4 regions of the Pantoea sp. SGAir0430 genome follow, and region 3 is predicted to be linked to each of the others. Evidence: predicted binding sites of a transcription regulator. Region 3 holds the regulator's gene; each other region holds the start of a gene.
The links. Region 3 encodes PurR, which represses purine synthesis genes. Its sites were predicted from a motif close to CANGCAAACGTTTGCNTG; they were not measured.
Positions count from the first base shown of each region.

Region 1: pyrC (dihydroorotase) is a predicted target of PurR. The motif match lies at 3,663-3,680, and genes of this name have one in related genera.
Region 2: glyA (serine hydroxymethyltransferase) is a predicted target of PurR. The motif match lies at 2,685-2,702, and genes of this name have one in related genera.
Region 4: E7738_RS14120 (NCS2 family permease) is a predicted target of PurR. The motif match lies at 4,224-4,241, and genes of this name have one in related genera.

Region 1 is NZ_CP039427.1:1,433,054-1,441,079, forward strand. Features, by position in the region: gene E7738_RS06930 (DUF480 domain-containing protein) at 1-57, opposite strand, end outside; gene rimJ (ribosomal protein S5-alanine N-acetyltransferase) at 73-666, opposite strand; gene mdtH (multidrug efflux MFS transporter MdtH) at 911-2,113, shown strand; gene grxB (glutaredoxin 2) at 2,203-2,850, shown strand; gene E7738_RS06950 (lipoprotein) at 2,966-3,529, shown strand; gene pyrC (dihydroorotase) at 3,748-4,794, shown strand; gene dinI (DNA damage-inducible protein I) at 4,863-5,108, shown strand; gene E7738_RS06965 (hypothetical protein) at 5,253-5,522, shown strand; gene bssS (biofilm formation regulator BssS) at 5,810-6,064, shown strand; gene solA (N-methyl-L-tryptophan oxidase) at 6,171-7,286, shown strand; gene E7738_RS06980 (cytochrome b) at 7,571-8,026, shown strand, end outside.
Region 2 is NZ_CP039427.1:71,330-79,355, forward strand. Features, by position in the region: gene glrR (two-component system response regulator GlrR) at 1-826, shown strand, start outside; gene glnB (nitrogen regulatory protein P-II) at 904-1,242, shown strand; gene hmpA (NO-inducible flavohemoprotein) at 1,294-2,478, opposite strand; gene glyA (serine hydroxymethyltransferase) at 2,816-4,069, shown strand; gene E7738_RS00465 (3-phenylpropionate MFS transporter) at 4,194-5,330, shown strand; gene csiE (stationary phase inducible protein CsiE) at 5,327-6,595, opposite strand; gene E7738_RS00475 (DUF1007 family protein) at 6,754-7,380, shown strand; gene E7738_RS00480 (nickel/cobalt transporter) at 7,371-8,026, shown strand, end outside.
Region 3 is NZ_CP039427.1:1,225,967-1,233,992, forward strand. Features, by position in the region: gene rnt (ribonuclease T) at 1-535, shown strand, start outside; gene E7738_RS05870 (Grx4 family monothiol glutaredoxin) at 589-921, opposite strand; gene E7738_RS05875 (C40 family peptidase) at 1,288-2,079, shown strand; gene E7738_RS05880 (cytochrome bd-I oxidase subunit CydH) at 2,136-2,225, opposite strand; gene purR (HTH-type transcriptional repressor PurR) at 2,499-3,524, shown strand; gene punR (DNA-binding transcriptional activator PunR) at 3,521-4,432, opposite strand; gene punC (purine nucleoside transporter PunC) at 4,542-5,744, shown strand; gene cfa (cyclopropane fatty acyl phospholipid synthase) at 6,055-7,203, shown strand; gene E7738_RS05905 (riboflavin synthase subunit alpha) at 7,252-7,905, opposite strand.
Region 4 is NZ_CP039427.1:2,978,410-2,986,435, reverse strand. Features, by position in the region: gene mnmE (tRNA uridine-5-carboxymethylaminomethyl(34) synthesis GTPase MnmE) at 1-388, shown strand, start outside; gene E7738_RS14135 (malonic semialdehyde reductase) at 615-1,205, shown strand; gene E7738_RS14130 (flavin reductase family protein) at 1,247-1,756, opposite strand; gene E7738_RS14125 (4'-phosphopantetheinyl transferase family protein) at 2,050-2,814, shown strand; gene E7738_RS14120 (NCS2 family permease) at 2,842-4,155, opposite strand; gene yieH (6-phosphogluconate phosphatase) at 4,307-4,969, shown strand; gene E7738_RS14110 (MFS transporter) at 5,119-6,357, opposite strand; gene phoU (phosphate signaling complex protein PhoU) at 6,477-7,211, opposite strand; gene pstB (phosphate ABC transporter ATP-binding protein PstB) at 7,226-7,999, opposite strand.

The DNA of each region.
Region 1 (8,026 bases), 210 kb from region 3:
CTTCTCCAGCAGGCAGCCGATCACGCGCAATGCCTGCGCGGAGAGAGCCATCTTCATTACGTGTTCCTTTTATTATTGTCCGCGACGATCCGGGTTCCATTCGCGCCAGGTAAGCGCCGTCAGCACATGATCCTGCCAGCGGCCATCAATCAGTAAATAGTCTTTGGCGTAGCCCTCTTTTTCAAAACCGAGGCGCGCCAGCAAATCACCACTGCGCTGATTGTGCGGCATATAGTTGGCCATGATGCGATGAATGCGCTGCTGGCGCTGCATGTAGCGAATCGCCGCCTGCAGCGCCTCAAACATCATGCCCTGCCCCTGCCACTTCTCTCCCAGCGAGTAGCCGAGATAACAGGCATGAAACGATCCGCGCAGCACATTGCTGAAGTTAGCGACGCCGCGCACTTCATGCTCTTCCGGGTCCATCAGCACAAAATAGAACGCGGAGCCCTGTTTATGCATGTCGGCAATTAAACCCAGACGCGCCTGCCAGCCAGAGGGATAACAGTGGCTCTCATCGCGCACCGGTTCCCAGGGTTTAAGAAAGGCGCGGTTTTCGGCGTAGTAATCCGCCAGACGCCAGGCATCGCGTTCATGTACTAAACGCACCACCAGACGATCGGTGGTAAGCCGCACGCGCGGGCCAGCAGAGCGATAGCCAAACATCATGACTCCTGAAATCCATAACGAAAGAAAGATGTACGCCAGCGGCGTTACTTCTCACTATAACCGTCACCCCGGCTGCGGTAAAACCCCGCGCATCGCTCACGGCAATTGATTCCGATTAAGGATTAATTTCTCTTCAGGCTGGATAAAAAAATATCATCCTGAAAACGCTATTTTTCCCGCCGTAGCAGGCAGAAAATAGACCAACTGGTCACTTTTTCTTCTCACTTGCTCAGGATTCAGCATGTCACGGGTTGCGCGGGCACGACGCCTTGGAAAAACGTTTCTGTTAGTCGATAACATGCTGGTGGTAATGGGATTCTTTGTGGTGTTTCCCCTGATCTCCATTCACTTTGTGGAACAGCTTGGCTGGGCCGCGCTGCTGGTGGGCATTGCGCTCGGCCTGCGTCAGCTGGTGCAGCAGGGGCTGGGTATCTTCGGTGGGGCCATTGCTGACCGTTTTGGCGCGCGGCCGCTGATTGTCACCGGCATGCTGATGCGTGCCGCCGGTTTCGCCTGTATGGCGCTGGCGCATCAGCCGTGGCTGCTGTGGCTGGCCTGCCTGCTGTCCGGACTGGGCGGCACGCTGTTCGATCCGCCACGCAGCGCGCTGGTGGTGAAACTGGTGCGGGCACGCGAGCGCGGACGCTTCTTTTCGCTGCTGATGATGCAGGACAGCGCCGGCGCGGTGCTGGGCGCGCTGATTGGCAGCTGGCTGCTGGCGTGGGATTTCCGTCTGGTGTGCTGGGTCGGTGCGGCGGTGTTTGTCGTCGCCGCCATCTTTAACGCCGTGTGGCTGCCAGCATGGCGCATCTCTACGGAGCGTATCGCCATGCGCGAGGGAATGCAGCGTGTGTGGCGCGACCGCCGTTTCCGCCTGTATGTCTTTACCCTGACCGGCTATTACATTCTCGCCGTGCAGGTGATGCTGATGCTGCCGGTCATGGTCAATCAGGTGGCGGGCGCACCGGCGGCGGTGAAGTGGATGTACGCGATTGAAGCGCTGCTGTCACTCAGCCTGCTCTATCCGCTGGCGCGCTGGAGTGAAAAGCGCTTCCGCCTCGAGACGCGCCTGATGGCCGGACTGTTTCTGATGACCTTCAGCCTGCTGCCGGTTGGCATGACCGATTCGCTGCCGTCGCTGTTTTTGCTGATCGCCGTCTTCTATCTCGGATCGATCATCGCTGAACCGGCGCGTGAAACCCTGAGTGCCTCCCTGGCCAGCGCCCGGGCACGCGGCAGCTACATGGGGTTCAGCCGGCTCGGCCTGGCGATTGGCGGGCTGATTGGCTACTCCGGTGGCGGCTGGATGTTCGATATGGGCCAGCAGCTGGCCCTGCCGGAGCTGCCGTGGATGCTGCTCAGCACCGTCGGCATCATCACGCTACTGGCGCTGTGGTGGCAGTTCCAGCCGCGCCAGGTGGCACCGGCGATCTTCAGCAGCTAGTTTGCCGGTTCAGGCGTTCTCTTCCATACTTCCCGCACGTCCGGAAAAAGGGTGACCTCCGTCACCCTGAGAATCACAGGAGAAACGGGATGAAACTTTACATCTACGATCACTGCCCTTTCTGCGTCAAAGCACGCATGATATTTGGCCTGAAAAACCTGCCGGTTGAGCTGATTGTGATGCTCAATGATGATGAAGCAACGCCGAAAAAGCTGATTGGCCAGAAAATGGCGCCGATTCTGCAAAAAGCCGATGGCAGTGCGATGCCGGAGAGCATGGATATCGTGCGCTTTGTCGATAATCAGGATCGCCAGCCGCTGCTGACCGGCAAGCAAAATCCCGCCATCGCCGACTGGCTGCGACGGGTCAATGGCTACATCAACAAGCTGCTGCTGCCGCGCATCGCCGAGGCCGCGTTTGCTGAATTTGCCACCCCCGAAGCGCGTGATTACTTCCGCGAAAAGAAACAGGCCAGCCTCGGTGACTTTGCCGAACTGCGTAAGCATGCCCCGGGTTTCATCAAAAATATCAGCGATGATCTGCGCCAGCTGGATAAATTGATCGTCAAACCCAATGCGGTGAACGGCGAGTTGTCTGAGGATGACATTCATCTGTTTCCGCTGCTGCGCTCGCTGACGCTGGTTTCCGGTATCGAATGGCCGAGCCGTGTCGCCGACTACCGCGATAATATGGCAAAACAGACGCAGGTGAATCTGCTGTCGTCGATTGCGGCCTGATGGCGCTGTGATGAGAAGCGCGCGGCTGCGTTTCTCATCTCTCTCCTGGTGACACCTGGCCCTGAATCAGGCAGGCTTAAGGCTGTTTGGCCGTATCAACCAGGAAGAAGAAATCATGAAGAAGGCGTTTCCCGGGCTGTTTGCCCTGTTTTTTGCCGTGCTGCTCAGCGGCTGTAACCAATTGACGCAATACACCATCAGCGAGCAGGAAGTGAATCAGGCGCTGCAAAAGCGCAACAACTATGAGAAAGACATCGGCGTGTCCGGGCTGGTGAATGCCCATATTGTACTGACCGACCTGAGCAGCCAGATTGGCCGTGAAGAACCCGGCAAAGTGACGCTGTCTGGTAAAGCCAACATCAACGTCAGCTCGCTGTTTGGTCCGCAGCAGGCCGAAATGCAGCTGAAGATGAAAGCGCAACCGGTGTACAATGCTCAGCAGGGCGCAATCTATCTGCAGGACCTCGAAATCGTCGACGCGCAGGTGCAACCTGAGAAGATGGCGTCGATCATGAAAACCCTTACGCCGTATCTGAACGAATCCCTCAAGCGCTATTTCAATGAAAAACCCGCCTACGTGCTGAGCGCCGACCGCAGCAAGGGCGAGGCGCTGGCGAAGAAACTGGCTAAAGGACTGGAAGTGAAGCCTGGCCAGCTGGTGATTCCGTTTACCGATTAACGTTGCAAGGGGCCGTTCTCAGTGGCGGCCCTGCATAGCGTGGCAGGATGCCGGCATGATTCTGCGCGCGCCTGCCACGCTGCTACGCAATTTGCCGCGCCTGCGGTTATTTCTCTCCCGTACTGCAAAATCCCGTGCAAACGGTTGCCCACCCCCTTATGATTAGTCCCCGGCCTAAACGAGCCATTTCGTTTTCACCTCAGCCGGAGCCTTTTTGAATGACAGCCCAACCCCAGCAAATCACGATTCGCCGCCCTGACGACTGGCACATCCACCTGCGCGATGGCGCGATGCTCAATGCAGTGCTGCCTTATACCAGCGCGGTGAATGGTCGTGCGATTGTCATGCCAAATCTGGTTCCGCCGGTCACCAGCGTTGCGGCTGCCGAAGCGTATCGCGCACGCATCATGGCGGCGCTGCCTGCTGAGCATCACTTCACGCCGCTGATGACCTGTTACCTCACCGATTCGCTTGATGCGGACGAAATCGAACGCGGCTTCCGCAGCGGTATTTTTACGGCGGCAAAACTCTATCCGGCACACGCCACCACCAACTCCAGCCATGGCGTCACCAACATTGCCTCAATTGCCAGCGTGCTGGAGCGCATGCAGGAAATCGGTATGCCGATGCTGGTGCACGGCGAAGTCACCGATGCGCACATTGATATCTTTGATCGTGAAGCGCGTTTCATCGAAACCGTGCTGCAGCCGCTGCGCCAGCAGTTCCCGGGCCTGAAAGTGGTGATGGAACACATCACCACGAAGGAAGCTGCAGAGTATGTGGCCGCCGGTAACGAACTGCTTGGCGCGACCATTACGCCGCAGCATCTGATGTTCAACCGCAACCACATGCTGGTGGGCGGCGTGCGCCCGCATCTCTACTGTCTGCCCATTCTGAAGCGCAACATTCATCAGGAAGCGCTGCGTAACCTGGTGGCAAGCGGCAACCGGCGTGTCTTCCTGGGCACCGACACGGCACCGCACCTGCGCCACCTGAAAGAAGCCAGCTGTGGCTGTGCCGGCGTATTTAATGCGCCGACGTCGCTGCCCGCTTATCTGACCGTGTTTGAAGAGCTTGGCGCACTGGAGCATTTTGAAGCCTTCTGCTCTGAGAACGGCCCCAGTTTCTACGGCCTGCCGCTCAACGACGGTACCCTGACGCTGGTGCGTGAGCCGTGGACGGTGCAGGAGAGCATCACGGTCGCTGACGATACGCTGGTTCCGTTCCTCGCCGGTGAAACCCTTAACTGGCGCATCAAAGAATAATCATCTGCCGCTTGCCTTCGGGAATTTTATACTGTACAAATAACCAGTATATTATCCCGGAGGCGTTTATGCGTGTTGAAATTACCGTAGCAAAGACTCAGCCCCTTCCCGCCGGTGCACTGGATGCACTGAGCGCTGAACTCACTCGCCGTATCTCCCGCGATTTTCCCGACGACAATCATCACGTCAAAGTGCGCTATGCCGGTGGTAACCAGCTCAGCGTGTTTGGCGGCTGTAAAGAATCACGCGACCGCATCAGCGATATTTTGCAGGAAACCTGGGAAAGCGCTGACGACTGGTTTATTACCGATTAACCGCCACTGTGCCGTTTTTGCCGGGCCCGCCGCCCGGCTTTTTTGTTTTTATTTCCCGCTCGCCAGAAAAACCCGCGCCAGCTAGACTCTGATTAAACGATGTCCTATTCTTGCCTCGTCGTGCTTACAGGAGGTGTGTTGCACATGACTACTGAAAAACCAGAAGAGGCGATGACGTTTGGGGAATTACTGGCCTTCATTGCTGAACAGCAACGCCGTTTGACCGTGCTGGAAAATGCCTTTGCTACGCTGACCTTCTGTCTGGACGATCGCGCCAGCCAGCTGCTGGCTCACAATCTGACGCTCGAAGCGCAAAACCAGAATCATGACGCTCAGTTACAGCAGCATTTTGCCCGGCTGGCGGACGAGATCCATCGACGCAAAGGGCAGTTGCCTGCCGAGTCGCAGGGATAATTTCAGATTTTTACCCTGGCGTTCAGCCCGTTAAAGTTTTAATGCTGAGATGCCGATAATCGGTATGACGACACGTTGCGCTGCGACAATAAATACCCAGCTGCGTAAGGCGTTTATTTATTCGTTGAAAACCGGCTTTTGGCTGCTTTTATTTTGCTGTGTTTTTAGTCACCACACTTTTTAACTACTGTACTGTTAATTCCATGTTATAATTATCTCGCTAGTGCAAGATACAGACGCATTGAACCTCGAAAGCACTTCGTTTAACGAGTAATAAGGAGGTTATAATGGACAGAAGTAAAGACGTCATCCAGACCCATCCGCTGGTGGGATGGGATATCAGCACCGTTGACAGCTATGACGCCATGATGATCCGCCTGCACTCGCTATCATCGCAGGACCAGAAAGAAGAAGAAGCTGACGTGGGCCCAACATACTGGCTGACAACTGACGTAGCCAGACAGTTTATCTCAATCCTCGAAGCTGGCATTGCAAAGATCGAGTCCACTGAGCAATACCTACGCGATAATCGCAAGCACTAATCATCACCATCGCGTGAAAAGGCACCCTACAGGGTGCCTTTTTCATGGGCGCACTCTTTTGATATGCTATTGAAAAAAATCGCCGTTTTGCAGGAGTGATGTCGTCATGGTTTATGATCTGATTGTGGTGGGGAGTGGTTCCGTCGGAGCTGCCGCGGGTTTCTACGCAACCCAGGCGGGCCTGTCGGTGCTGATGATCGAAAGCGCGCACCCGCCCCACAGCCAGGGGACGCATCACGGCGAAACCCGCCTGATTCGTCATGCTTACGGCGAAGGTGAACGCTACGTGCCGCTGGTGCTGCGCGCCCAGACGTTGTGGGATGAGCTGGAGCGCCAGAGCGGCGAACGCATTATGCACCGCAGTGGCATTCTTAATCTGGCGCCGGCCAGCTCGGATTTCATTCACAACGTAATCGGCAGCGCTAACCGCTGGCAGTTAGCGGTGCAGGTGTTACAGGCCGATGAGGTGCGTAAACGCTGGCCGCAGCTTAGCGTTCCGGACGGCTACGTCGGCGTGTTTGAGCCCAACTCTGGCTTCCTGAAATGCGAACAGGCGGTGCGCAGCTGGGTGCAGCTGGCGGAACAGGCTGGCTGCGCGCAGCTGTTTAACTGCCCGGTCAGCGCGATTGGCCGCGAGGGCGATCTGCAGCAGGTCACCACCAGCGATGGCGTATTCCGCGCGCGCAAGCTACTGATCAGCGCCGGCACCTGGGTCAGTCAGCTGGTGGACAATCTGCCCGTTACGCCGGTGCGTAAGGTGTTTGCCTGGTATCAGGCCGATGGGCGCTACAGCGAAAATAACCAGTTCCCCGGCTTTACGGTAGAGATGCCGGATGGCAGCCATTTCTACGGCTTCCCGGCAGACAATAATGCCCTGAAAGTGGGACGCCACGATGGCGGTCAGCCGATGCAGACGCCAGCGGACCGCAAACCGTTCGGCAGCATCGCCGCTGACGGTAACGAAGCCTTTAGCTTCCTGCGCCAGTTTCTGCCAGGCGTAGGCGTGTGCCTGCATGGTGAAGCCTGCAGCTATGACAACACGCCGGATGAAGATTTTATTATCGATACCCTGCCCGGTGAGCCTGACCGACTGATCATCACCGGCCTGAGCGGCCACGGGTTTAAATTCGCCAGCGTGCTGGGTGAACTGGCCAGCGAATTTGCGCAGAATAAACCGTTCTCCTTTGACCTCACGCCCTTCTCACTTTCGCGTTTTGCCTGATTTTGTTGCTGCCGGTGCGGAGCGCACTGGCAGTTGTTGACCTTTCCTGACACAGATTTACTTTACGCCCGCGTTTATGGCGCATTTGGTGTAGCAATACCCATTGCCGCCAGGATTAAAACTGCTATTTGCTTATCTATTCAGAATTATTGAATTACACCACCAACCTTTCGCCATATATATCGAACCCGTAAATTCAAAGTTATAGAAAAGTAAGGACGATTGATTTTCTATTTCAGGTTGTAGATTCTCATTACCACTTATTTCCTGATAACGGCTTAACTATGTGGCGTAATTCTCCACGGCATTACGGTGCGTTAACCATTGCGTTGCACTGGCTGATGGCGCTGACGATTTACGGTATGTTCGCGCTGGGTATATGGATGGTCGGACTTGGCTATTACGACGGCTGGTATCACAGCGCCCCTGAGATTCACAAAGGCATCGGCATCTTACTGTTTGCTGCTCTGCTGCTGCGCCTGTGCTGGCGCGTCATATCGCCGCCGCCGGCACCGCTCGACAGTTACTCGCCGCACGTACGCCGTGCCGCCCATGCTGCGCACTGGCTGCTGTATGGCCTGCTGCTGGTGTTGCTGATCAGCGGCTATCTGATCTCTACCGCAGACGGCAAGCCGGTCTCAGTGTTTGGCTGGTTTGAGGTACCGGCACTGTTTACCGGCGCGGGTGAGCAGGCCGATGTCGCCGGTGAGGTCCATTTATGGCTGGCGTGGGCTCTGGTG
Region 2 (8,026 bases), 1.2 Mb from region 3:
AGAGGTGCTGGCGCAGGCGATTCATGCTGCCAGTCCGCGCGCCGGTAAACCTTTCATTGCCATCAACTGCGGCGCGCTGCCGGAACAGCTGCTGGAGTCTGAGCTGTTTGGCCACGCCAAAGGCGCCTTCACCGGTGCCGTAAGTGCGCGCGAAGGGCTGTTTCAGGCGGCGGAAGGCGGCACGCTGTTTCTCGATGAGATTGGCGACATGCCGCAGGCGCTGCAGGTAAAACTTCTCCGCGTGCTGCAGGAGCGCAAAGTGCGCCCGCTGGGCAGCAACCGCGATCTCGACATCAACGTGCGCATCATCTCTGCCACGCACCGCGATCTGCCGAAGGCGATGGAGAAGAAAAGCTTCCGCGAAGATCTCTACTATCGTCTCAACGTGGTGAATCTCAGGATCCCGGCACTGCACGAACGCGCCGAAGACATCCCGCTGCTGGCCAACCATCTGCTGCGCCAGTCGGCCGATCGCCACAAACCGTTTGTGCGCAGCTTCTCGGTCGATGCGATGAAACGGCTGGTGAGTGCCAGCTGGCCGGGAAATGTGCGCCAGCTGGTCAACGTGATTGAGCAGTGCGTGGCGCTTACTACGTCGCCGGTAATTAGTGACGCGCTGGTAGAGCAGGCGCTGGCTGGCGAGAACACGGCGCTACCGACCTTTGTCGAAGCACGCAACCAGTTTGAGCTTAACTATCTGCGCAAGCTGCTGCAGATGACCAAAGGTAATGTGACGCATGCGGCGCGTCTGGCTGGACGCAACCGTACCGAGTTTTATAAGCTGCTGTCGCGCCACGAACTGGACGCCAGCGAATTTAAAGAGTAGCTTGCTGCGGCAGCGTCAGGAACACTTATACTCATAGTTACCCGTCCATCATGGAGGGAGCGAAAAAAGGATCTGTGATGAAAAAGATCGATGCAATTATCAAACCATTCAAACTCGATGATGTGCGTGAAGCCTTAGCGGAAGTGGGCATCACCGGGATGACGGTTAGCGAAGTGAAAGGCTTCGGACGTCAGAAAGGCCACACCGAGCTGTATCGCGGTGCCGAATACATGGTCGATTTTCTGCCAAAAGTGAAAATCGAGATGGTGGTGGGCGATGATATCGTCGATACCTGCGTAGAAACCATCATGAAAACCGCGCAGACCGGTAAAATCGGCGACGGCAAAATCTTTGTCTTTGACGTGGCGCGCGTCGTGCGTATTCGTACCGGCGAGGAAGACGAAGAGGCCATCTGAGCCCTTCGCTCCTCACCAGACACAAAGCCTGCCGCGTGCAGGCTTTTTCATTTACAGCACTTTGTGCGGACCGAACACTTCGTAGTGGATACGGTCGGCGCTGATGCCGGCATCAGTCAGCTGGCGCGCAACAAACTGCATGAACGCCAGCGGGCCGCAAATCCAGAACTCACCCTCGGGCTGGGTCAGTGCGGTTGAGACGGTGGCTAAATCCATCAGGCCTTGCGCGTCGTAACGTCCCGCGTCGTCAGCTTGCGGCTGGCGATACCAGACGTGGCGGCTAAAGCGCGGCAGTTGCGCGCCCAGCGCCGCGACCTCATCAGCAAACGCGTGCTGCGCGCCGTTTTCGCTAGCGTGCAGCCAGCATACTGCGGCCGGGTGCTGCTGCTCCGCCAGGCTGGCCAGCATGGCTAACAGCGGCGTTTGCCCGACGCCTGCTGAGATCAGCGTCACCGGCGTCTGCGCTGTTGCCTGCAGGAAGAAATCCCCGGCCGGCGCGGCGCACTGCACGATATCGCCGACCTTCGCATGCTGATGCAGCCAGCCGGAGACGCTGCCCTGCGCTTCGTGTTTCACCGCAATGCGATAGGCTTTGCCATCCGGCAGATGCGTTAGCGAATACTGGCGGTGCTGAATGTAGTCGCTGTCCGCCGGGCGCAGACTGAGGGTCAGATACTGACCGGGCAGGAAGTCCGCCACCGGCTCTCCATCATTCGGCACCAGCTCAATGCTTTTAATTACCGAGCTCTGCGCGGTAATCGCACGGATACGAAAATCGCGCGCGCCGCGCCAGCCGCCGACCTTTTCTTCTGACGCACGGTAAATCGCTGCTTCACGCTGGATAAACACCTCAGCCAGCACGCCATAGGCTTTGCCCCACGCCGCCAGTACCTCATCGCCTGGATTAAGCAGTTCTTTAATCGTCGCCAGCAGGTTTTCCCCGACAATCGCGTACTGCGCCGGCTGAATATTCAGGCTGGCATGCTTCTGCGCAATTTTCTCCACTGCCGGCAGCAGCACCGCGAGGTTTTCCAGATTGCTGCCGTACGCGCAGATCGCGTTAAACAGCGCTTCACGCTGATTGCCGCTGCGCTGGTTGTTCATGTTAAACACATCTTTCAGTTCCGGATGCTGCGTCAGCATCCGCTGATAAAAGTGGCCGGTCAGCTGCGGGCCGAGTTGAGCAATCGCGGGCAGGGTAGATTTCACGGTGGCGATGGTTTGCGCGTCGAGCATCGGGAACTCCTCAGGGGTAATTTTAAACATGTATTTAAAATGCATGTTATGCCTGTTGCCGCAGGCTGTAAATCCCTCGTGAGTTTTGGGCAGCGACCGGTAAACCGGAAGCGGGCGCGCAAAGCTGAAAAATTTTCCCGATGTGGATGAACAATTATCCGCTTTGGTTAGCCGGCTAAAAAGCGTAAAAATCCCGTGCCAGCGCCTTGCCAATCGTTTGCGTAAAAAGAGGGGATTGGCGCTACCGTCACCTGGCAAAACCGTTTACACTGTTGGCCTTCGCCCCTTAGCCGGGGCTTAAACTGCCGTTAAAAAGTTGCTGAGTCAGGAGATGCGGATGTTAAAGCGTGATATGAACATTGCCGATTATGATGCCGAGTTGTGGCAGGCTATGGAGCAGGAGAAGGTGCGTCAGGAAGAGCACATTGAACTGATTGCTTCGGAAAACTACACCAGCCCACGCGTTATGCAGGCGCAAGGTTCACAGCTCACCAACAAATATGCCGAAGGCTATCCGGGCAAACGCTACTACGGCGGATGTGAATATGTGGATATCGTTGAGCAGCTGGCGATCGATCGCGCCAAAGCGCTGTTCGGCGCGGATTACGCTAACGTGCAGCCGCACTCCGGCTCCCAGGCTAACTTCGCGGTGTACACCGCGCTGCTGCAGCCGGGCGACACCATTCTGGGCATGAACCTGGCACACGGTGGTCACCTGACCCACGGTTCGCCGGTCAACCTGTCCGGTAAGCTGTACAACGTTATCCCTTACGGCATCGATGAAACCGGCAAAATCAATTACGAAGAGCTGGCCGAACTGGCGCAGACTCACAAGCCAAAAATGATCGTGGGCGGCTTCTCTGCTTACTCTGGCGTGTGCGACTGGGCCAAAATGCGTGAAATCGCCGACAGCATCGGCGCATGGCTGTTTGTTGATATGGCCCACGTTGCCGGTCTGATCGCTGCTGATGTGTACCCGAACCCGGTACCACACGCGCACATCGTGACCTCGACCACGCACAAAACGCTGGCCGGTCCGCGTGGTGGCCTGATCCTGGCGAAAAACGGCGACGAAGAGCTGTACAAAAAACTGAACTCCGCGGTGTTCCCGGGTGGTCAGGGCGGCCCGCTGATGCACGTTATCGCCGGTAAAGCCGTCGCGTTCAAAGAAGCCATGGAGCCGGAGTTCAAGGCTTATCAGCAGCAGGTCGCGAAGAACGCCAAAGCGATGGTGGAAGTGCTGCTGGAGCGCGGTTACAACATCGTCTCAGGCGGTACTTACAACCACCTGTTCCTGATCGATCTGGTGAGCAAAGGTCTGACCGGTAAAGAGGCGGATGCCGCTCTGGGCCGCGCCAACATCACCGTGAACAAAAACAGCGTACCTAACGATCCGAAGAGCCCGTTTGTGACCTCTGGTGTGCGTATCGGTACGCCAGCAGTGACCCGTCGCGGCTTCAAAGAAGCGGAAGTGCGCGAGCTGGCGGGCTGGATCGCTGACGTTCTCGACAATATCAACGACGAAGCCACTATCGAGCGCACCAAACAGAAAGTGCTGGATATCTGTGCCCGTCTGCCGGTTTATGCCTGATAAGCGCTAAACCCGCAGTGTGAAGAAGGATGGCGAAAGCCATCCTTTTTTTATTCCCTTTCGCAGGCGGCTTTGAGAAAGTAACGGCCATTCCGCGCACGGCGGAGCGTCAACAGGAGGAAACATGACCATCGGATCGGCCAGGTGGCTGGGACTGAGCTACTTCACCTACTTTTTCTGCTATGGCATCTATCTGCCGTTCTGGAGCGTGTGGCTGAAAGGCAACGGGCTGGATGCGGAAAAAATTGGCCTGCTGCTCGGCTGTGGCATGGTGGCGCGCTTTGCCGGCAGCCTGTTGATTGCTTCGCAGGTGAAAAATCCAGCGCAGCTGATTGTTGCGCTGCGCCTGCTGGCGCTGGTGACCTGTCTGTTCGCGCTCGGTTTCTGGCTCGGCAGCCAGTGGTTGTGGCTGCTGCTGGTGATGATTGGTTTTAACCTGTTCTTCTCGCCGCTGGTGCCGCTGAGTGATGCGCTGGCGGCCACCTGGACACAGCAAATCGGGCTGGCCTATGGTCCGGTACGGCTGTGGGGCTCGCTGGCGTTTGTTATCAGCTCGGCGCTCACCGGTATGCTGGTCAGCGCCTGGTCATCGCAGGTGATTCTGCTGCTGCTGAGCGTCGGTGCGCTGGCGATGCTGTCCGGCATGCTGCTGCTGCCACAAACCCGACCGCAGGGTGAGCTACGCCAGGGCGCGAGCGGTGGCTGGGCGGCGTGGCGCGACCTGCTGCGCGAGAACAGCGTCTGGCGTTTCATGCTGTGCGTAACGCTAATGCAGGGCGCGCACGCCGCGTATTACAGCTTCAGTGCGATCTGGTGGCAGGAAGCCGGGTATTCGGCCTCGGTGGTCGGTTATCTGTGGTCGCTGGGCGTGGTGGCTGAAATCGTAATTTTTGCCCTGAGCAACCGGCTGTTTCGCCGCTGGAGCGCGCGCGATCTGCTGCTGCTGTCAGGCATATGCGCGCTGGTGCGCTGGACGCTGCTGGGCGCCAGCACTGCGCTACCATTGTTGATTGTGGCGCAGATTCTGCACTGCGGCAGCTTTACCGTCTGCCATCTGGCGGCGATGCGCTTTATTGCCGCGCGTAAAGGCGCAGAGGTGATTCGTCTGCAGTCGCTCTATTCGGCGCTGGCAATGGGCGGCGGCATCGCGGTGATGACGATGGTGTGCGGCGTGCTGTTTACTCACCTGCACGGCCAGCTGTTCTGGGTGATGGCGCTGGTGGCGCTGCCGGCGCTGTTCCTGCGGCCACGCGCGGCTTAAGACTCCAGCAGCTGACGAATGCGCTGCTGCTGGTGATCGCTCAGCGGCAGCTCAGCGTGGATCAGCGGCGGCGAGTAGAGCGGCAGGGCGGTGGCGTAGGGCGTCACCACCAGCGCCACATCGCGCGGTGCGCCCTCACGCTGAAAGTGCAGCATATCCTGATAGGTAATATTGATCGGCAACAGCATCATTTCCCGCAGCTGCTGCTCCAGCAGCTGTTCCAGCGCCGCGTCAGCGCCGGTCAGTAACAGCACCTGTTTCTCCTGTAGCGCGCTCTCCTGCATCAGCCAGCCACCAAACAGCACCGCCACCAGGCTCACTTCTTCCGCGCTAAACTGCGTGCCGAAATCGCTGCTAAAGTGCTGCAGCGAGCGTGCCGTGGTGCGCAGCAGGCGCGGATAGAGGCGCGCCACGTCCAGCGCCACGCTGTTATCAATGCCGATGGCAAAGTGGCTGCGATCCAGCGCCTGCGCCAGGTGAGTATAGAGCTGCAGCTTCAGCTGCTGCTGATTTTTGATGCGCGTCTGCGCCAGTTGCTCAAAGCGGGCAATCAGCGCTTCCACCGCGGCCATCAGCTTGTGTGCCTGACTGTCCGCCAGCTGGCTGCCGTCTGGCGCGTGAATCAGGCTGAACAGCAGCGTCCAGAAATCTGTTTCGCTGACGTCCGGTGCCAGATGGCAACGTTTTTGCCAGTGATGGATCACGTCATCCGCTGCGCTACGTTCGATCTTCGCCGCCAGCCAGGCGCGCTGGCGCTCGCTGAACAGCGCCGTCTGACGCTGACACAGCGCATATTTCATGAAGATTTGCAGAAACAGCCGGTCGCGCGGCGTGAAATCGCGCGCCAGCCGCAGGCTGCAGTGCTGGATCAGCGCCTGCAGATTGGTTTCATCCCACAGCGCTTTCTCGATTTTCAGCACCTTCAGCCGCTGGCGCAGTGCCGGCGCAAAATGGGTGCAGACGAAATCCTGCGACAGGCGCAGCGCGCGGCGCAGCCAGTGCAGCAGGCACAGACGCCGGTCCAGTTCCGTGCCATGAATGCGAAAGCTGCCATCCACCATCTGGTGTAATTCCAGCTGGTGAAAGCGCTGTATCTCATCTCCGACATCCGCGATATCCTGTCGGGCGACAACAGGGGCCACGCCATTCAACTGGCAGAGCTTTTCAAGCGTTAACGCGGGAGCAGGCAGAAACAGCAGCAACAGCAGATGGCAACGACGCTGGGCGCGGCTGAAGAGGGGAGCAGTAGAATGCGCTGAACTCATCAATCGTGTTATCCGCAGGTCATTTTTCAGCTAAGAATAGCCAACTCCACGCGCTGACCCTGGCCTTTGTCATGACTTTTGTTCAGAGCTTCAGGGCGGGTCACAGTTTTTTCTGGCCCGGTATCCTTCTGACTTTAAAATTTGTTACTTTATAACATATGAAAATTGCGCTCGTTAGCTTTACGCTGTTGTTCAGCGGCGCCGTGTGGGCGCATCCACACAGCTTTATTGATATGCAGACCGAACTGCTCGGTAAGGACGATCATCTCAGCGCGATGAAGATGGTATGGACCATGGATGAAATCACCTCCGCCGATCTGCTGTACGATGCCGGCAACGCCAAACCCGGCGAGGTGGTGTGGAAAAAGCTGGCGGCGCAGGTGATGGCCAATGTGCTGGGCCAGCACTATTTTACCGAAGTGTGGCAGGATAAAAATCGGGTGAAGTTTCTCAACCTGCCGCAGGAGTATCAGCTGTCGCGCAAGGGCAACAAAGCAGTGCTGGAGTTCATTGTGCCGTTCGGCGAACCGCAGTCGTTAAGCGCCAGGCAGTACCGCATCCAGACCTTCGATCCCAGTTACTTTGTTGATATGTATTATGACAATCCGCAAGCCATCACCATGGATGAGACCGTGAAAGCCCATTGCCAGTTTGACTTACACACGCCCAAACCGGATGACTCGCTAAAACAGTACGCGCTGTCGCTGGATAAAGCTGACGCACCGCCCGAGGATATGGATCTCGGCCAGCAGTTTGCCCAGACGGTAACCCTGACATGTCGTTGATTTCACTGCCTGGCGCTTCCCGTCGCTGGTGGCCGCTGTGGCTGCTGGCTGCGCTGCTGATTACCGCGGGCGCGCTGCTGTGGCTGCACTGGCCGCAGATTCTGCTGCAAAGCGTACTGTGGCAGAAGGTTCTGCACCGTGAGATGACGCAGCTCCTGCAACAGGTGGCGCAGCAGCCGCAGCAGGCCGGTGTCACGCTGATGCTGTTCAGCCTTGCCTACGGCGTGCTGCATGCGCTGGGGCCGGGCCACGGCAAAGTGGTGATCAGCACCTTTCTCGCTACCCATCCGGCGCAGCTGAAAACCAGCATGAAGCTGACGCTGCTGGCGGCGCTGTTGCAGGGCACGGTGGCGATTGGTCTGGTGACGCTGATGCTGGTGGTGCTGCAAACCTCCTCGCGCCAGCTGCATCTCACCAGTTACTGGCTGGAGAAAGGCAGCTATTTGCTGGTGATAGCGCTCGGCGTCTGGGTGGGCTGGCGCGCGCTGCAGGGGTTACGCCGCGCGTTCCGTCCGGCGACCGGGCTCCAGATTCGCGCGGTACGGCCGCATCATCAGCACCATGCTGACTGCGGCTGCGGTCATGCCCACCTGCCGAGCGCGCAACAGCTGGCCGGTGCGGTGAGCGGCAGAACCCAGGCGCTGGT
Region 3 (8,026 bases):
AATGGATGAGGATGGCTGGCTGCACCGCGATGAAACCCTGCATTTCCACGTGGAGCCGTTCGAAGGGGCGATTCTCAATCCCGAAGCGCTGGCGTTTACCGGCATCGACCCCAGCAATCCGCTGCGCGGCGCGGTGAGTGAATATGAGGCGCTGCACGCCATTTTCAAAATGGTGCGCAAAGGTACCAAAGACAGTGGCTGTAACCGGGCGATTATCGTGGCGCACAATGCCACCTTTGATCATAATTTTCTGATGGCGGCAGCAGAGCGCACCGGCATGAAGCGTAACCCGTTCCACCCGTTCGCCACCTTTGACACCGCCGCGCTGAGCGGGCTGGTGCTGGGACAAACGGTGCTGGCGAAGGCCTGTAAAGCGGCGGGAATAGATTTTGACAGCACTCAGGCGCACTCGGCACTGTACGATACCGAACAGACCGCCACGCTGTTTTGCGAACTGGTGAATCGCTGGAAACGCCTCGGCGGCTGGCCGCTGGCGGTGAGTGAAGAGCCGGCCGAAGACGATGCCTCAGCCTGAGGCCCGTCAGACCGCAGCCAAAAAAAAGGCCGACACTGCTGTCGGCCTTTTTCTTATTCTGCTTCTTTGTGCTTCTCAGCGGTCTCTTTGATCAGCGGTTGCAGTTCGCCGCGCTGGAACATCTCAACGATGATGTCACAGCCGCCGACCAGCTCGCCATCCACCCACAGCTGCGGGAAAGTTGGCCAGTTGGCGTATTTCGGTAACTCAGCGCGGATATCCGGATTTTGCAGAATGTCTACGTACGCAAAGCGCTCCCCACAGGCAGACAGCGCCTGTACCGCCTGCGCAGAGAAACCGCAGCTTGGCAGTTTCGGCGAACCTTTCATGTACAGCAGGATCGGGTTTTCTGCGATCTGGCGCTGAATTTTTTCAACAGTACTCATTTTTGCCTTCCTTAATCCTTCACTTCGTGTTTGTTTATTGTAGCGACTTCGCCCCGCGACTGAAAACGGGATTTTGCCTTAGCCGGCGCATATCGCCATGTTTGTTAAGTTCGCGCGCCACGAATAACATTTTCATATCATTAATAAGCATTAATCAATTAATAATTAGCAATAATTCCGCTGGGTTAAACAGCTGAAATCGCTCATTTTTGCCCCACTTTCAGTACCGTGACAGATTAATGGAAAAAGACCTTACCTTTTGCAAAAAAAGTGGATTAGAATTGCCCCGGTGCTGATCGTCGATCAGATTTTTCTAACTTTACCGCGGTCTGGCTTCCTGCCGACGGCTTAACATGTAACCGGACTATGCGTTTACTGATTACGCTTTTCATACTGGCTTTTGCCCAACTGTTCTTTAATGTGGCGGCGGCTTCTCCGCATGCGCCGGTTAATGCCAGTTTGCAGAAAGCGGAGAAAAAGAACGCGCGTGAAGATGAGCGTCGCAAACGACGCCCGGTGAAAACCACCAGCAAAAAGTCACGCCTGACGTCGGTACAGAAGTTCAGGCTGAAAAAACAGCAGAAAAGCGAAACGGTACTTCAGCACACCACGCAGCGCAAATCCCCACTTAAGCTCAGTGCGAAAAAATATGGTCATCAGCGGCTGGCGAAAAAATCGCGTGACGTTGCCGTTGATGATGAAGTGCAGCAGCTGAGCGGCATTAAAATGAGCAAAGCCCACCGCTTGCGCTATCAAAAAGCGCGCGAAACCGCGATGACGAAACTGATGGGCCAGCTGGGTAAACCGTATCAGTGGGGAGGCACCTCACCGCACACCGGTTTCGACTGCAGTGGTTTAGTGTGGTACGCCTACAAAGACCTGGTGAAGTTTAAATTTCCCCGCACCGCCAATGAGATGTATCACCTGCGCGATGCGGCACCAATTAAGCGTGAGATGCTGGAGAAAGGCGATCTGGTGTTCTTCCGCATCAACAACCGCGGCACCGCCGACCATGTCGGGGTTTATCTGGGCAATGGCAAATTCATTCAGTCTCCGCGCACCGGTAAGGACATTCAGATTAGCGCGCTGGGCGAGGATTACTGGCAGAAGCATTACGTTGGCGCGCGCCGTATGATGACGCCGAAAACCGTGCGCTAACCTCAGCGTTGCGCAACAAAAAAGCCGGTGGCTGTTCAGCAGCACCGGCTTTTTTATTAATGCAGAATGGCGGTAAAGCTAAAGGCAATAATCATCAGCAGAGCAGCGGCGGTGGTGGTCAATGCCAGTTTCAAATCGGTACTCATCACAACTCCTTAGTCACACAGTTTGCATGGTTAAATAATTTTCGCACAGTGATGGGCAAAAATCTCGTGTTATCCGCCCCGGCTTGCTAGAATCGCCGCCTTTCGTTGCGCAACAGATTTAGCGCATGCTGCATTGACAGCCTGCTGAAGGATGTTTCCCTGCCCGATTAAGCAGATTAGCCCTGATATTCAGGGCGCAAAACCATTAGCAGACGCAAACGTTTAACAATATACTTATCAGTAAGTTGCGATAAGCCCAGGAGTACCATTTTCATGGCAACCATTAAAGATGTGGCGAAACGCGCCGGGGTCTCAACCACCACGGTTTCGCATGTCATCAACAAAACGCGTTTTGTCGCGGAAGAGACGCGTAACGCCGTATGGGAAGCGATTAAAGCGCTGCACTATTCACCGAGCGCGGTGGCCCGCAGCCTGAAGGTGAATCACACCAAGACGCTGGGCCTGCTGGCGACCTCCAGCGAAGCGCCCTACTTCGCCGAAATTATTGAAGCCGTGGAGAATCACTGCTTTGAGCGTGGTTACACGCTGATTCTCGGCAACGCGCATAACGATCTGCAAAAACAGCGCGCCTATCTGTCGATGATGGCGCAAAAGCGCGTCGATGGCCTGCTGGTCATGTGCTCCGAATATCCCGACGATCTGCTGCAGATGCTGGAAGAGAACCGCAATATCCCGATGGTGGTCATGGACTGGGGCGAATCGCGCGGGGACTTTACCGATACCGTGCAGGACAATGCGTTCCACGGCGGTTACCTCGCCGGGCGATACCTGATTGAGCGCGGCCATCGCGATATCGGTGCTATCCCTGGCCAGATGGAGCGCAACACCGGTGGCGGCCGTCATGCGGGTTTTCTGCAGGCGATGCAGGAAGCGGGCATCAGCGTCCGTCCCGAGTGGATTGTGCAGGGTGACTTCGAACCGGAGTCAGGTTATCAGGCAATGCAGCAGATCCTGAACCAGAAACAGCGCCCGACGGCGGTGTTCTGCGGCGGCGATATCATGGCGATGGGCGCGATTTGCGCGGCCGACGAGATGGGACTGCGCGTGCCGCAGGATATTTCGGTAATTGGCTATGACAATGTGCGCAACGCGCGCTACTTCACCCCGGCGCTGACAACCGTGCACCAGCCGAAAGCGCAGCTGGGGGAAAAGGCACTGGAGATGCTGCTGGACCGCATCACCAGCAAACGCGAAGAGCCGCAGACCATTGAAGTGCAGCCCACGCTGATTGAGCGCCGCTCCGTGGCCGATGGCCCGTTCCGCGATTACCGCCGTTAAGCCACCTTCTCGCTGAGCCACTCGTGGTTCAGCGTCTCCGCATCGCCCAGATATTCCAGTAACCACGCCAGCGCCGGTGACGCGCGCTGCTCAGACCAGCTGACGCAACACGGGCTGTCCGGAAACGGCTGCGGCAACGCCAGCTCCACCAGCGCGCCGCTGTCCAGCAGCGGGCGCGCCAGGTGCCCCGGCACCATGCCCACGCACAATCCAGCCTGCAGGCAATCCAGCCCGGTTTCCCACTCCGGCACCACCAGCCGCCGCTGGTTATCCAGCGTCCACGTCATGCGGCGCGGCAGCGCGCGCGACGTATCTTCCAGCACCAGCGACGGCCAGGCGCGCAGGGTTTCGTCGTCCAGCTGCGGACTGTGGGCCAGCGCATGCTGCGGACTCACCACGCAGCGCCAGTTGAGCGCGCCCATATCCTGAAAGGCGAAGCGGCCGCCGACCGGAATGGCCTGGGTGGCGCCAATCGCCACATCGACACGACCATCAGCCAGCGCGTCCCACACGCCGTTAAATACTTCGTAGCTGATGATCAGCTCCATATCGGGGAAATGGCGGTAAAAATCCTTTACCAGCTGGCGGGTGCGCTGCGGTTTGACGATGCAATCTACCGCGATACTGAGCTGACCGCGCCAGCCATTAGCCAGCTGCTGACACTGGCGGCGCGTGGCCATCATTTTTTTGATAACAGAACGCCCTTCACGCACAAAATGCTCGCCTGCTGCCGTCAGCACCACTTCGCGATGCTGCCGCTCAAACAGCGGTACCGCCAGCCAGCCTTCCAGCTGGCGCACGGTATAGCTGATGGCAGAGGGCACGCGGTGCAGCTCCTGCGCCGCCGCGCTAAAACTGCCGGTGCGCGCTACCGCGTCCACCACCTCAAGTGCATATTCCGACCACATAGTTTTCCCATCAAAAATTTTAACAGCACCCTGCAAATATTAGCGTTTCACAAAGCCCGCTGCACCCTTTTACACTCCCCGCCGTTCAACCTGCCGAGTGAGAAAAACCATGCTGTCATCCAAAGGATTTCTGCCTTACCTTGCCGTGCTGAGCATGCTCGGCTTTCTGGCCACCGATATGTATTTACCCGCCTTCGGCGCCATGCAGCGCGACTTTGCTTCCGCACCGGGCACCATCAGCGCCAGCCTGAGCCTGTTTCTGGGCGGCTTTGCCTGTGCGCAGGTGCTGTGGGGCGTGCTGTCGGACCGCTTCGGCCGTAAACCCATTCTGCTGGCGGGCCTGAGCCTGTTTGCGCTGAGCTGTCTTGCCATGCTGTGGGTGACTAACGTCTGGCTGATGCTGGCGCTGCGTTTTGTGCAGGCGGTAGGCGTGTGCGCCGCAGCGGTGAGCTGGCAGGCGCTGGTGGTTGATCGCTATCCGCAGGCCAAAGCCAACAAAGTATTTGCCACGATTATGCCGCTGGTGGCGCTGTCACCGGCGCTGGCACCGCTGCTGGGTGCCTGGCTGATGGCCCATTTTCACTGGCGCGCCATCTTCCTCGCGCTCACGCTGGTGACGCTGGTGCTGCTGTTCGGCACGCTGAAACTGGCCAGCGCGCCGCGTGCGCGCCACGAAAGCACGCCGCAGCCCAGCTGGCTGACGCTGCTGGCGACGCGTATTTACAGCGGTAACGTAGTGATTTATGCCGCCTGTTCCGCCAGTTTCTTCGCCTGGCTGACCGGCTCGCCGTTTATCCTCGCCGCCGCGGGTCTGAGCCCGGCGGACATTGGCCTGAGCTATATTCCGCAGACCATCGCCTTCCTGCTGGGCGGGTTTGGCTGTCGCGCACTGCTGAACCGTTTTCAGGGTGCGCAGCTGCTGCCGTGGTTGCTGATGATTTACAGCCTGAGCATTCTGGGCCTGTTTGCGGTGGCGCTGATGACCACGCCGCCGCTGGTGGCTCTGCTGCTGCCGTTCTGCGGCATGGCGCTGGCCAATGGCGCGATTTACCCGATTGTGGTGTCCAGCGCCCTCGCCCCGTTCCCGCAGGCCACCGGCAAAGCGGCCGGCCTGCAGAATCTGCTGCAGCTGGGCTTATGCTTCCTCGCCAGCCTGATTGTTTCCGCCGGTCTGCAGCAGGCGCTGTTACATACCACGCTGGTCATGGTGGCCACGGTGATCCTCGCCTGGGCCGGTTTCCTGTGGCAGCGTAGCGCCAGCGCACAAAGTGATATTGCTCACGCTTCCCGTCCCTGCGAAGATAATTGCTAAGGCAACGATTATCGTTAGCAAACTAACGATAAGCCATTGAATACTGACCTGCGTGAGCATATACTCAGTGGGTCAGCATTTCTGCAACAAATCAATAACATAATGAGCGTATTTTTTAGCGACACTGTCGCTGGGATGGCGTCTGCACGATATTCACCTCCGGAGTTGTGGCAGACATTTCTATTCAGATTCATACCTCTGTAATACGTCGGCTATCTGGCGCACGGATTTTCCGTGAGTTCTCTCACAGGCCTGAGGAATTTGACTATTCTTTTTCTCAGGTTCAAATCGGAAAGGTGATGGAGAAGCTATGAGTTCATCGTGTATAGAAGAAGTGAGCCTTGAAGAAAACCAATGGTTTCGTATCGCCCATGAATTACTGGAGCGGGCGGACATTCACATCAACGGCACACGCCCCTGGGATATTCAGGTCAGACATGCGGATTTTTTCAAACGGGTCCTGCAGGAGGGATCGCTGGGCCTCGGTGAAAGCTACATGGACGGCTGGTGGGAGTGTGAACGTCTGGATATGTTCTTCCACCGCGTGCTGAAACATCATCTAGATAAGCAGTTACCGCACCATTTTAAAGATACGCTGCGCATTGCTGCGGCGCGCCTCACCAATCTGCAGTCAAAGAAACGCGCCTGGATTGTTGGTAAAGAGCACTACGATCTTGGCAACGACCTGTTTTCATTGATGCTCGATCCATTTATGCAGTACTCCTGCGGCTACTGGAAAAGCGCGGAAACGCTGGAGCAGGCACAGCAGGACAAGCTGGATATGATCTGCCGCAAGCTGCAGCTTGAGCCGGGCATGACGCTACTGGATATCGGCTGCGGCTGGGGCGGACTGGCGGAATTCGCCGCACGTCATTACGGGGTGAAAGTGCATGGCGTGACCATCTCTGCCGAGCAGCAGAAAATGGCGCAGCAGCGCTGTGCCGGTCTTGATGTGACCATTCTGCTGCAGGATTACCGTGATTTGGACCAGCAGTTTGACCGCATCGTGTCGGTGGGCATGTTCGAACACGTCGGGCCGAAAAACTATGCCACCTACTTCAATGTGGTTGATCGTAACCTGAAACCGGAAGGCCTGTTTTTGCTGCACACCATTGGGGCGATCAGAACCGACATGAACGTCGACCCGTGGATCGATAAATACATTTTCCCCAACGGCTGTTTACCGTCGGTACGGCAGATTGCCGATGCCAGCGAATCTCACTTCATCATGGAAGACTGGCATAACTTCGGCGCGGATTATGACACCACGCTGATGGCCTGGCATGAGCGGTTCCAGGCGGCATGGCCGCAGCTGGCGGAGAAGTATGGCGAGCGTTTCAAACGGATGTTCAGCTATTACCTCAACGCCTGCGCCGGTGCGTTTCGCGCGCGCGATATTCAGCTGTGGCAGGTAGTTTTCAGCCGCGGCGCTGAAGGCGGTTTGCGCGTGGCGCGTTGATTTCAGTGCAATGCTAAAAGGCGCTTACCGCGCCTTTTTTATTCGCGATTACTCCGCGTCCGGCAGCGTTTGTGCCAACAGCGCAGCCGCGGCATCACGCTGCGCCAGCACACGTTCGACGGTGTCGACAATCGCCTGGGTATGCGGATCGATTTCGATATTGACCCGATGCCCCAGCTTCTTCGCGCCCAGCGTGGTGCGCTCCAGCGTTTCCGGGATCAGATGCACGCAGAACTTACTTTTGGTGACATCGCCGACTGTCAGGCTGATACCATCGATGCCGACGAATCCTTTATGCAGAATATATTTGATCTGCTCAGCGTCCTGTAATTTAAACCACACTTCGCGGTTATTCTCTGACTGGATAATTTTACAGATTTCGGCGGTGGTCATAATATGGCCGGACATCAGGTGTCCGCCAATTTCATCGCTGAATTTCGCGGCGCGCTCAATATTCACGATGTCACCAACCTGTAATTCACCGAGGTTGGTGATGCGCAGCGTCTCTTTGATGAGATCGAAGCTGACGCGATCGCCGTCAATGGCGGTCACCGTCAGGCAGCACCCGTTGTGCGCTACCGAGGCGCCCAGCGCCAGGCCGGGCAACAGCTCAGCAGGCAAGCGCACGGTGTGGGTGCGGAACAACTCTTTTTCTTCAATGGCGACAATTTCTGCCGTGCCCTGCACAATTCCGGTAAACATAATTTCAGCCTCTGCGAAGTTTGTGGCAGTTTATCACAGCTTGCGCCGCAAGGTTTAATTTGCCGGCGCGCAAACTTTACACAAATGGCGCAACCAAATGCGATCAATGTTTGGCGGAAGT
Region 4 (8,026 bases), 1.8 Mb from region 3:
TGCGTTGCCGATTACCGTGGTACGTAATAAAGCGGACATGACCGGTGAAACGCTGGGCCTGACAGAAGTAAATGGCCACTCACTTATTCGCCTGTCGGCGCGCACTGGCGCTGGCGTCGATACGCTGCGCGAGCACCTGAAACAGAGCATGGGCTTCGCCGGCAATATGGAAGGCGGCTTCCTCGCGCGTCGCCGCCATCTGCAGGCGCTGGAGTTAGCAGCCACTCACTTACAGCAGGGCAAAGATCAGCTGCTGGGAGCCTGGGCGGGCGAACTGCTGGCCGAAGAGCTACGGCTGGCGCAGCAGGCGCTGAGCGAAATCACCGGCGAGTTTACCTCCGACGACCTGCTGGGCCGGATTTTCTCCAGCTTTTGTATTGGTAAATAGTCGCCGTCACAGGTCGCCATAAATGGCGCCCCTACAGGGGATTCATGCGATGCTGCAGGGTGCGCATTCAGGCGCACCGGGATCGCTACCAACATACATCTTTGTTATTTGGCGCGCCCTCGCCTTTGTCGTATAACGGTTGAGGGTCGCCGCGTAAACGCAGCGGCCACATCCATTATTCATGCTAAAAATTAGGCGCAGGTTGTTGCCTGAACAGGAGAGAAACATGAGTACACCGCTCGACAGCGTGGCGCTGAACGCGCTGTTTACTGAAGCCCGCACCCATAGCTACTGGCAGGATAAACCGATTTCGCAGGAGGTGCTGAAGCAGCTCTATGCGCTGACGGCGCTGGGACCGACCTCAGCCAACTGCTCGCCGGGCCGCTTTGTGTTCGTGACGTCTCAGGAAGGTAAAGAGAAGCTGAAACCGGCGCTCTCCTCAGGCAATGTGGATAAGACCATGGCGGCACCGGTGACGGTGATTGTGGCGTGGGATCCGACCTTTTATGAAGCACTGCCAAAACTGTTCCCGCATGGCGATGCTCGCAGCTGGTTTACCAGCAGCCCGGATTTGGCCAAAGAGACCGCGTTTCGCAACAGCAGCCTGCAGGCGGGCTATCTGATTCTGGCGGCCCGCTCGCTGGGACTGGATGCCGGCCCGATGTCCGGTTTTGATCCGGCTAAAGTTAACGCCGCGTTCTTCAGCGAAAATAACTGGCAGGTCAACTTATTGATCAACCTCGGCTATGGCGAAGCCAGCAAACTGCATCCGCGCCTGCCGCGTCTGAGCTTTGACGAAGCCAGCAAATTTGCCTGATACGTTAAGCAGCGCAGCCGCACGACGCGCTGCGCCATGACTTAGCCCAGCGAGTGAAAACCGCTGTTGAAGTAGACCATCGGCGCTGTCGCTTCGCCCGGCAGCGCAATACCCACGATACGCGCCAGCAGCACGCTGTGGGTGTTCCACTCCACCGTTTTTTCCAGCTGACAATCGAAGCTCACCAGGGCATCAGCCAGCACGGGCGCGCCCGTATTAAGGGTTTGCCATTCACCGCTCTGGAAACGCTCAGCACGGCGCGTCGGCGAGCTGAACTGCGCGCACAGGTCATCGTGCTGCTCGCGCAGAACGTTCACGGCAAAGTAGCCCGCCTGCAGAATGGCATCGTGGCTTGATGCGCTGCGGTTGACGCAGACCAGCAGGCTGGGCGGTTCCGCTGCCAGCGAGCTGACCGAGGTGGCGATCAGCCCGAACTTTTCTCCGCTGGATGAGGTGGTCACCAGCGAGACACCGGCAGTGAGACGGCGCATGCCGTGACGAAATTCATCCAGCGAGATCGATTCCTGGCGAGCAAGAGAGGTAACAGACATAACAACTCCGACGTGCATGGTTTGCGATGCGCACGATTGGCAGATAGGTGAATAATTTAAGCACTTCATTGTGCAGCTCTTTCCTGTCCAAATCCTACACCACATCCGCCGCTTCGGCACCCCATCCGATACCAATGTGCAAAAGCCTCATATTCAATTTCAGCTCATGGCAATGAGATTCGCCTCGTCCTTATCTGAATTTACTGGCTATCCAGCGTAAGCCGGATGCAAACCCATGAGAAAATTCTTACAATAGCCCTGATGATTATCCGACCATTTTCACGGAGCGACAGATGGCTAGTCATTTTGTTCGTTGGGTGGTTAACCCGCCCCTCACCCCAGAGACCATGCGGGTTCCACAGGATGTGATGACCAGCGCCGGGCACCTGCCTGATAAGCGCCGCGGCCGCTTTCTTGCCGCACGCGCGCTGCTGGCCCAGCTGATGCTGCGCGTCTATGGTATTCGTGACCTGCCACCGTTGATCGCCAGCAGCAGCGGTCGTCCCTGCTTTGCCGATCCTAATTTGCCTGACTTCAGTATCTCCTATGCCGGTAATATGGTCGGCGTGCTGCTGGCAGAAGAAGGCGGGCGCGCTGGCCTGGATATGGAAATCGTTCGGGCGCATAGCCGTCAGGCACAGGATGCCCTGACGCAGGGGCTGTCATCGGGTGAAAAGGCGTGGATTAACGCACAGCAGGATTTTATGGAAGCGGTGACGCAGATCTGGACGCTACGCCAGAGCATCCTCAAACTGACCGGCGAAGCAGATAGCGGTATTGATGCGCTGCGGCTGCATCCGGCGGCCGGCCGGCTGCGATCCAGCGTCTATCCCGATATTCAGGCGGTGTGTGATGCCGAGCCGACGCTGGTGTGGTCCTGCGCGCTGTCGCCCGGCACTGAGCGTTTACGGCTGTGGGAGATTGATGCGCAGCAGCAGTGGCAGTCGCTGCGCGATGTGGAGATGAGCAAACCCAACATCGGTCCGCGCACCCTGCGCCTCACCAGCCTGCCCGGCGAGCGTGTCGCCAGTCAGCCGGAAGTCAGGCATCCCGGATAATCAGGCCGCACCCGCGGCCTGTTGCGTTTAGTGCGCGTCGATAAAAGCGATTTTCAGCACAAATAGCAGCGCCACCACCACCACGCACGGGCTGATTTCACGCCAGCGTCCGGTACCGAGTTTCATCACGCAGTAAGAGATAAAACCGAGCGCAATACCTTCGGTGATCGAGAAGCTGAACGGCATCATCGCCGCCGTGACAAACGCCGGCACCGCTTCGGTGAGATCGTCCCAGCGCACGCGCGCCAGCGAAGCCGTCATCAGTACGCCGACATAAATCAGCGCGCCGGCCGCCGCATAGGCGGGCACCATAGCAGCCAGCGGCGACAGGAACATCACCAGCAGGAACAGGATGCCGGTCACTACCGCCATCAGGCCGGTACGGCCACCAATCGCCACGCCGGATGAGCTTTCGATGTACGCCGTCACCGAAGAGGTGCCGATCAGCGAACCGGTGACGGAGCTGATGCTATCCACGTACAGCGCCTGTTTCATGCGCGGAAAAGTACCTTTCTCATCGGTCAGGCCCGCTTTATCAGTTACGCCAATCAGCGTACCGGACGAGTCAAACAGATTGACCAGCATGAAGGCGAAGATCACGCCCGCCATGCTCACGTTGAACGCGCCTTTGATATCGACCTGGCCGACCACCGAAGTGATGGCCGGCGGCGCGGCGAACAGCCCGGTAAACTTCACGTCGCCCAGCAGCAGACCGATCGCGGTGGTCACTACGATAGAGACCAGCACCGCCGCGTGGATGTTGCGCGACGCCAGAATCGCAATGATAAAGAAGCCGAGCGCGCCGAGCAGCACGTTGTGCGAGGCCAGGTTGCCGACGGTCACGATGGTGTCCGCGTTGGGCACAATAATACCGGCGTTTTTCAGCCCCATCATGGCGATGAACAGACCGATACCGGCGGTGATGCCCACGCGCAGGCTGAGCGGAATATTGGCGATCATCCAGTAGCGTACGCGCAGCAGCGTCAGGATCAGCAGCCCCAGCGCGCCCCAGAAGATTGCGCCCATGCCAACCTGCCACGAGTAGCCCATCGCACCCACCACCACAAAGGCAAAGAAGGCGTTGAGGCCCATGGCCGGTGCCAGCGCCACCGGCAGATTGGCCACCAGCCCCATCAGGATGCTGCCGAACGCAGCAATCACGCAGGTGGTGACAAACACCGCCTGGGTGTCCATGCCTGCGGCACCAAGAATCTGCGGGTTAACGAAGACGATATACACCATCGTCAGGAAAGTGGTGAAACCGGCAATCACTTCAGTGCGCGCGGTGGTTCCGTGTTCCTGCAGCCTGAAAATACGCTGCAAAAGGCCCTGCTCGTTCATTTCGCTGTTCCGATGAAAAATTTATCGCCGCGTATCCTATAGACTTTAGCGCCGCAAAACACTGATTTTTCGCAACCGGTTGCCTGGGGTCGCTTTCTGCGCTGAGTGCGCTAGAGTGACAGCTTATTGTTTACTAAAAGGATGAGGTGCGATGTCAGTTGAATGTATCTTTTTTGATTGCGATGGCACGCTGGTCGACAGCGAAGTGATCTGCACGCAGTCCTACGTCAACACCTTTGCCCGTTACGGTATCGAACTCTCGCTGCAGCAGATGTTTGAGCAGTACAAAGGGGTGAAGCTTTACGACATCATCCGCGATGTGACGGCACAGCATCAGGTGACACTGCCGCTAGCTGAGGTGGAGAGTGCCTACCGCGCGGAAGTGGCGCGCCTGTTTGATCTTGATCTGCAGCCGATTGCCGGCGCCAGAGCGCTGGTGGAGCGCGTGAAGGTGCCGATGTGCGTGGTGTCGAACGGTACGGTGAAGAAAATGGAGCATTCGCTGGGGCTGACCGGCATGCTGCCGTATCTGAGCGGACGCCTGTACAGCGGCTATGACATTAATCACTGGAAGCCGGATCCGGAGCTGATGTACCACGCGGCGGAACAGATGCAGGTGCCGATTGAAAAGTGCATTCTGGTGGATGATTCAGAGGCTGGCGCGCGGGCTGGCATCGCCGCTGGCATACCGGTGTTTTACTACTGTGCCGATGCACACAATCCGGTGATTGATCACCCGCTGGTGACGCGTTTTGACGATATGGCGCAGCTGCCAGCGCTGTGGCGTGCACGTGGCTGGGATGTGGTCAGGTAAGTGCGCGCAGCCCCCTCATCCCAGCCTTCTCCCGCCAGCGGGAGAAGGGGCCGATCGAGCGGGTGTTAAGGTGAAGCACAGGTTTGTAAAACCGCACTGAACGGTTCCCTCTCCCGTTTGCGGGAGAGGGTTAGGGTGAGGGGAAAAAATCACCCAATCGCGCCCAGCGAATCCTCATTGCCCTGGCTTTTTGGCAGCAGGAACAGCGTAGCGACAATATCCAGCAGGTAAATCAGCGCCAGCAGCGTAATCGCAGCGGTGAAAGAAATATGCGTGGCCAGCATGCCGATCACCAGCGGACCGAAACCGCCGACGCCGCGGCCGAGGTTGAACAACACATTCTGCGCGGTGGCGCGCGCCTGCGGTGGGAAAGTGTCCGAGATCAGCGCGCCGTAGCCGCCAATCATGCCGTTAACAAACATCCCCATGATGGCACCGGTAAACAGCATCACCGTCGGGTCGCGCAGCTGGGCGTAAACCACCACCATCGCCACGGCACCAAACTGGTACAGCAGGAAAATCTTCCAGCGCGCAAAGCGGTCCGCCAGCACGCCGAACAGCCAGATGCCGAACGTCATGCCCACCACCGTAACGGCCGTCCACAGGCCGGATTTGGTCAGGCTGAAGCCGAAGCTGGAAGAGAGATAACTTGGCATCCAGATCATCAGGCCGTAATAGCCAAAATTCTGCACCGAACAAAGAATCAGAATGCCGAGGCTGGCTTTGCTGGTGGCGCGATCGGCAAACAGCAGTTTAATGCGCGCGGAAAAGGAGAGATGCGGGGCTTTTTCCACATGGCGGGTGAAGGCTTCCGGCTCGCCCATGCTGCGGCGAATCACAAACGACACCAGCGCCGGCAGCAGGCCAACCAGGAACATACCGCGCCAGCCAATCACGCTCAGCAGCGGCGGCGTGATAAAGGCCGCCAGCAATACGCCGAGCTGCCAGCCGATACCGACCCACGCCGAGGCGCGGTTACGCTTCTCCTTCGGCCAGGCTTCGGCAATCAGCGCCATGCCGATGCCAAACTCACCGCCCAGCCCCATGCCGGCCAGCGTACGATACGCCAGCAGATCCCAGTAGCCCTGCGCAACAGCGCACAGCCCGGTGAACAGCGAGAACATCAGGATGGTGACGGTCAGAATGCGGATGCGGCCATAGCGATCGCTCAGATGACCAAACACAATGCCGCCGACCACCGCGCCGATCAGCGTCCAGGTTACCAGCGAGCCGGCCTGCGACGCATCCAGCGCCAGCGACACGCTGATCGCCGGCAGCATAAAGCCCAGAATCAGCAGATCAAATCCATCCATGGCATAGCCGCTGACGGCAGCCACCATCGCTTTCGCCGGCGTAACGGCGGTTTTGTTGTTATTTGCAGAGGACATAAAACAGCACCTGGCAGAAAAATGTGCGCCAAGTATAAAGAGAGCGGCAGGTTGAGAACAGGCAGAAATCAAGCGCACTGCCTGTCAGCCTCAGCGCTAACAGGCAGTCATCACGTCAATCAGGAGGGTTTATTGCTGCCGTCGTCGCCCGACAGCAGTTCATCCAGCTTGTCACCGCCAACGTGACGGAAATCCTGACCTTTCACGAAATAGAAGATAATTTCGCAGATGTTCTGGCAGCGGTCACCGATACGCTCGATGGCACGCGCGCAGAACAGCGCGGTGAGCACGCTGGGAATGGTGCGCGGATCTTCCATCATGTAGGTCATCAGCTGGCGCACAATGCCTTCGTACTCTTTATCCACCTTTTTGTCTTCGCGGTAGATCTTAATGGCTTCGTTGAGATCCATGCGCGCGAAGGCATCCAGCACGTCGTGCAGCATCTGCACGGTGTGATGCCCGAGCGACTCAAGGCTCACCAGCAGCGGCAGATGCTGCTGACCGAACTTCTCCAGCGCGGTACGGCTGATCTTCTCCGCCACGTCGCCGATGCGTTCCAGCTCCGAAATGGTTTTGATGATCGCCATCACCAGACGCAGGTCGCTGGCGGTAGGCTGACGCTTGGCGATGATGCGCACACAGGCTTCATCAATCTCCACTTCCATCATGTTGACCTTCTGGTCACCGTCGATCACCCGGCGTGCCAGTTCGCCATCCTGGTTATGCATCGCGGTGATGGCATCGGTAAGCTGCTGCTCCACCATGCCACCCATGATCATCACCTGAGTACGAATGTGCTCCAGCTCCGCGTTGAACTGACCGGAGATATGTTTGTTCAGATTTAAATTATCCATGTTTCTCTCCTGAATCAGCCGTAACGACCGGTGATGTAATCTTCTGTCTGCTTCTGCGCTGGCTTGGTAAACAGCGTGTCGGTGTCGCTGAACTCAATCAGCTCGCCCAGATACATAAACGCCGTGTGATCGGAACAGCGCGCCGCCTGCTGCATGTTGTGGGTCACGATGACCACGGTGTAATCCTGCTTCAGCTCGGTGATCAGCTCTTCGATGCGTCCGGTAGAGATCGGGTCCAGCGCCGAACATGGCTCATCCAGCAGCAGCACTTCCGGGCGAATCGCGATGCCGCGCGCGATGCACAGGCGCTGCTGCTGACCGCCGGAGAGACTGTAACCGCTCTGGTGCAGCTTGTCTTTGGTTTCATTCCACAGCGCGGCTTTGCTCAGCGCCCACTGCACGCGCTCATCCATATCGGCACGCGACAGCTTCTCAAACAGCCGCACGCCAAAGGCGATGTTGTCATAAATCGACATCGGGAACGGCGTCGGCTTCTGGAACACCATGCCGACGCGCGCGCGCAGCAGGGCGATATCCTGATGCGATGCCAGAATGTTGTCGCCATCCAGCAGAATTTCACCCTCAGCACGCTGCTCCGGATAGAGCGAGTACATTTTGTTGAAGGTGCGCAGCAGGGTGGATTTGCCGCAGCCCGACGGACCGATAAACGCCGTCACCTGGTTTTTGGCGATATCCAGATTAATGTTCTTCAGCGCGTGGAACTTACCGTAGTGGAAGTTCAGATTGCGCACCTGAATTTTACCGGCAGAAGGAGTTGCCATACTCATTGCTCATCTCTCATGTGCAGCGCCGCC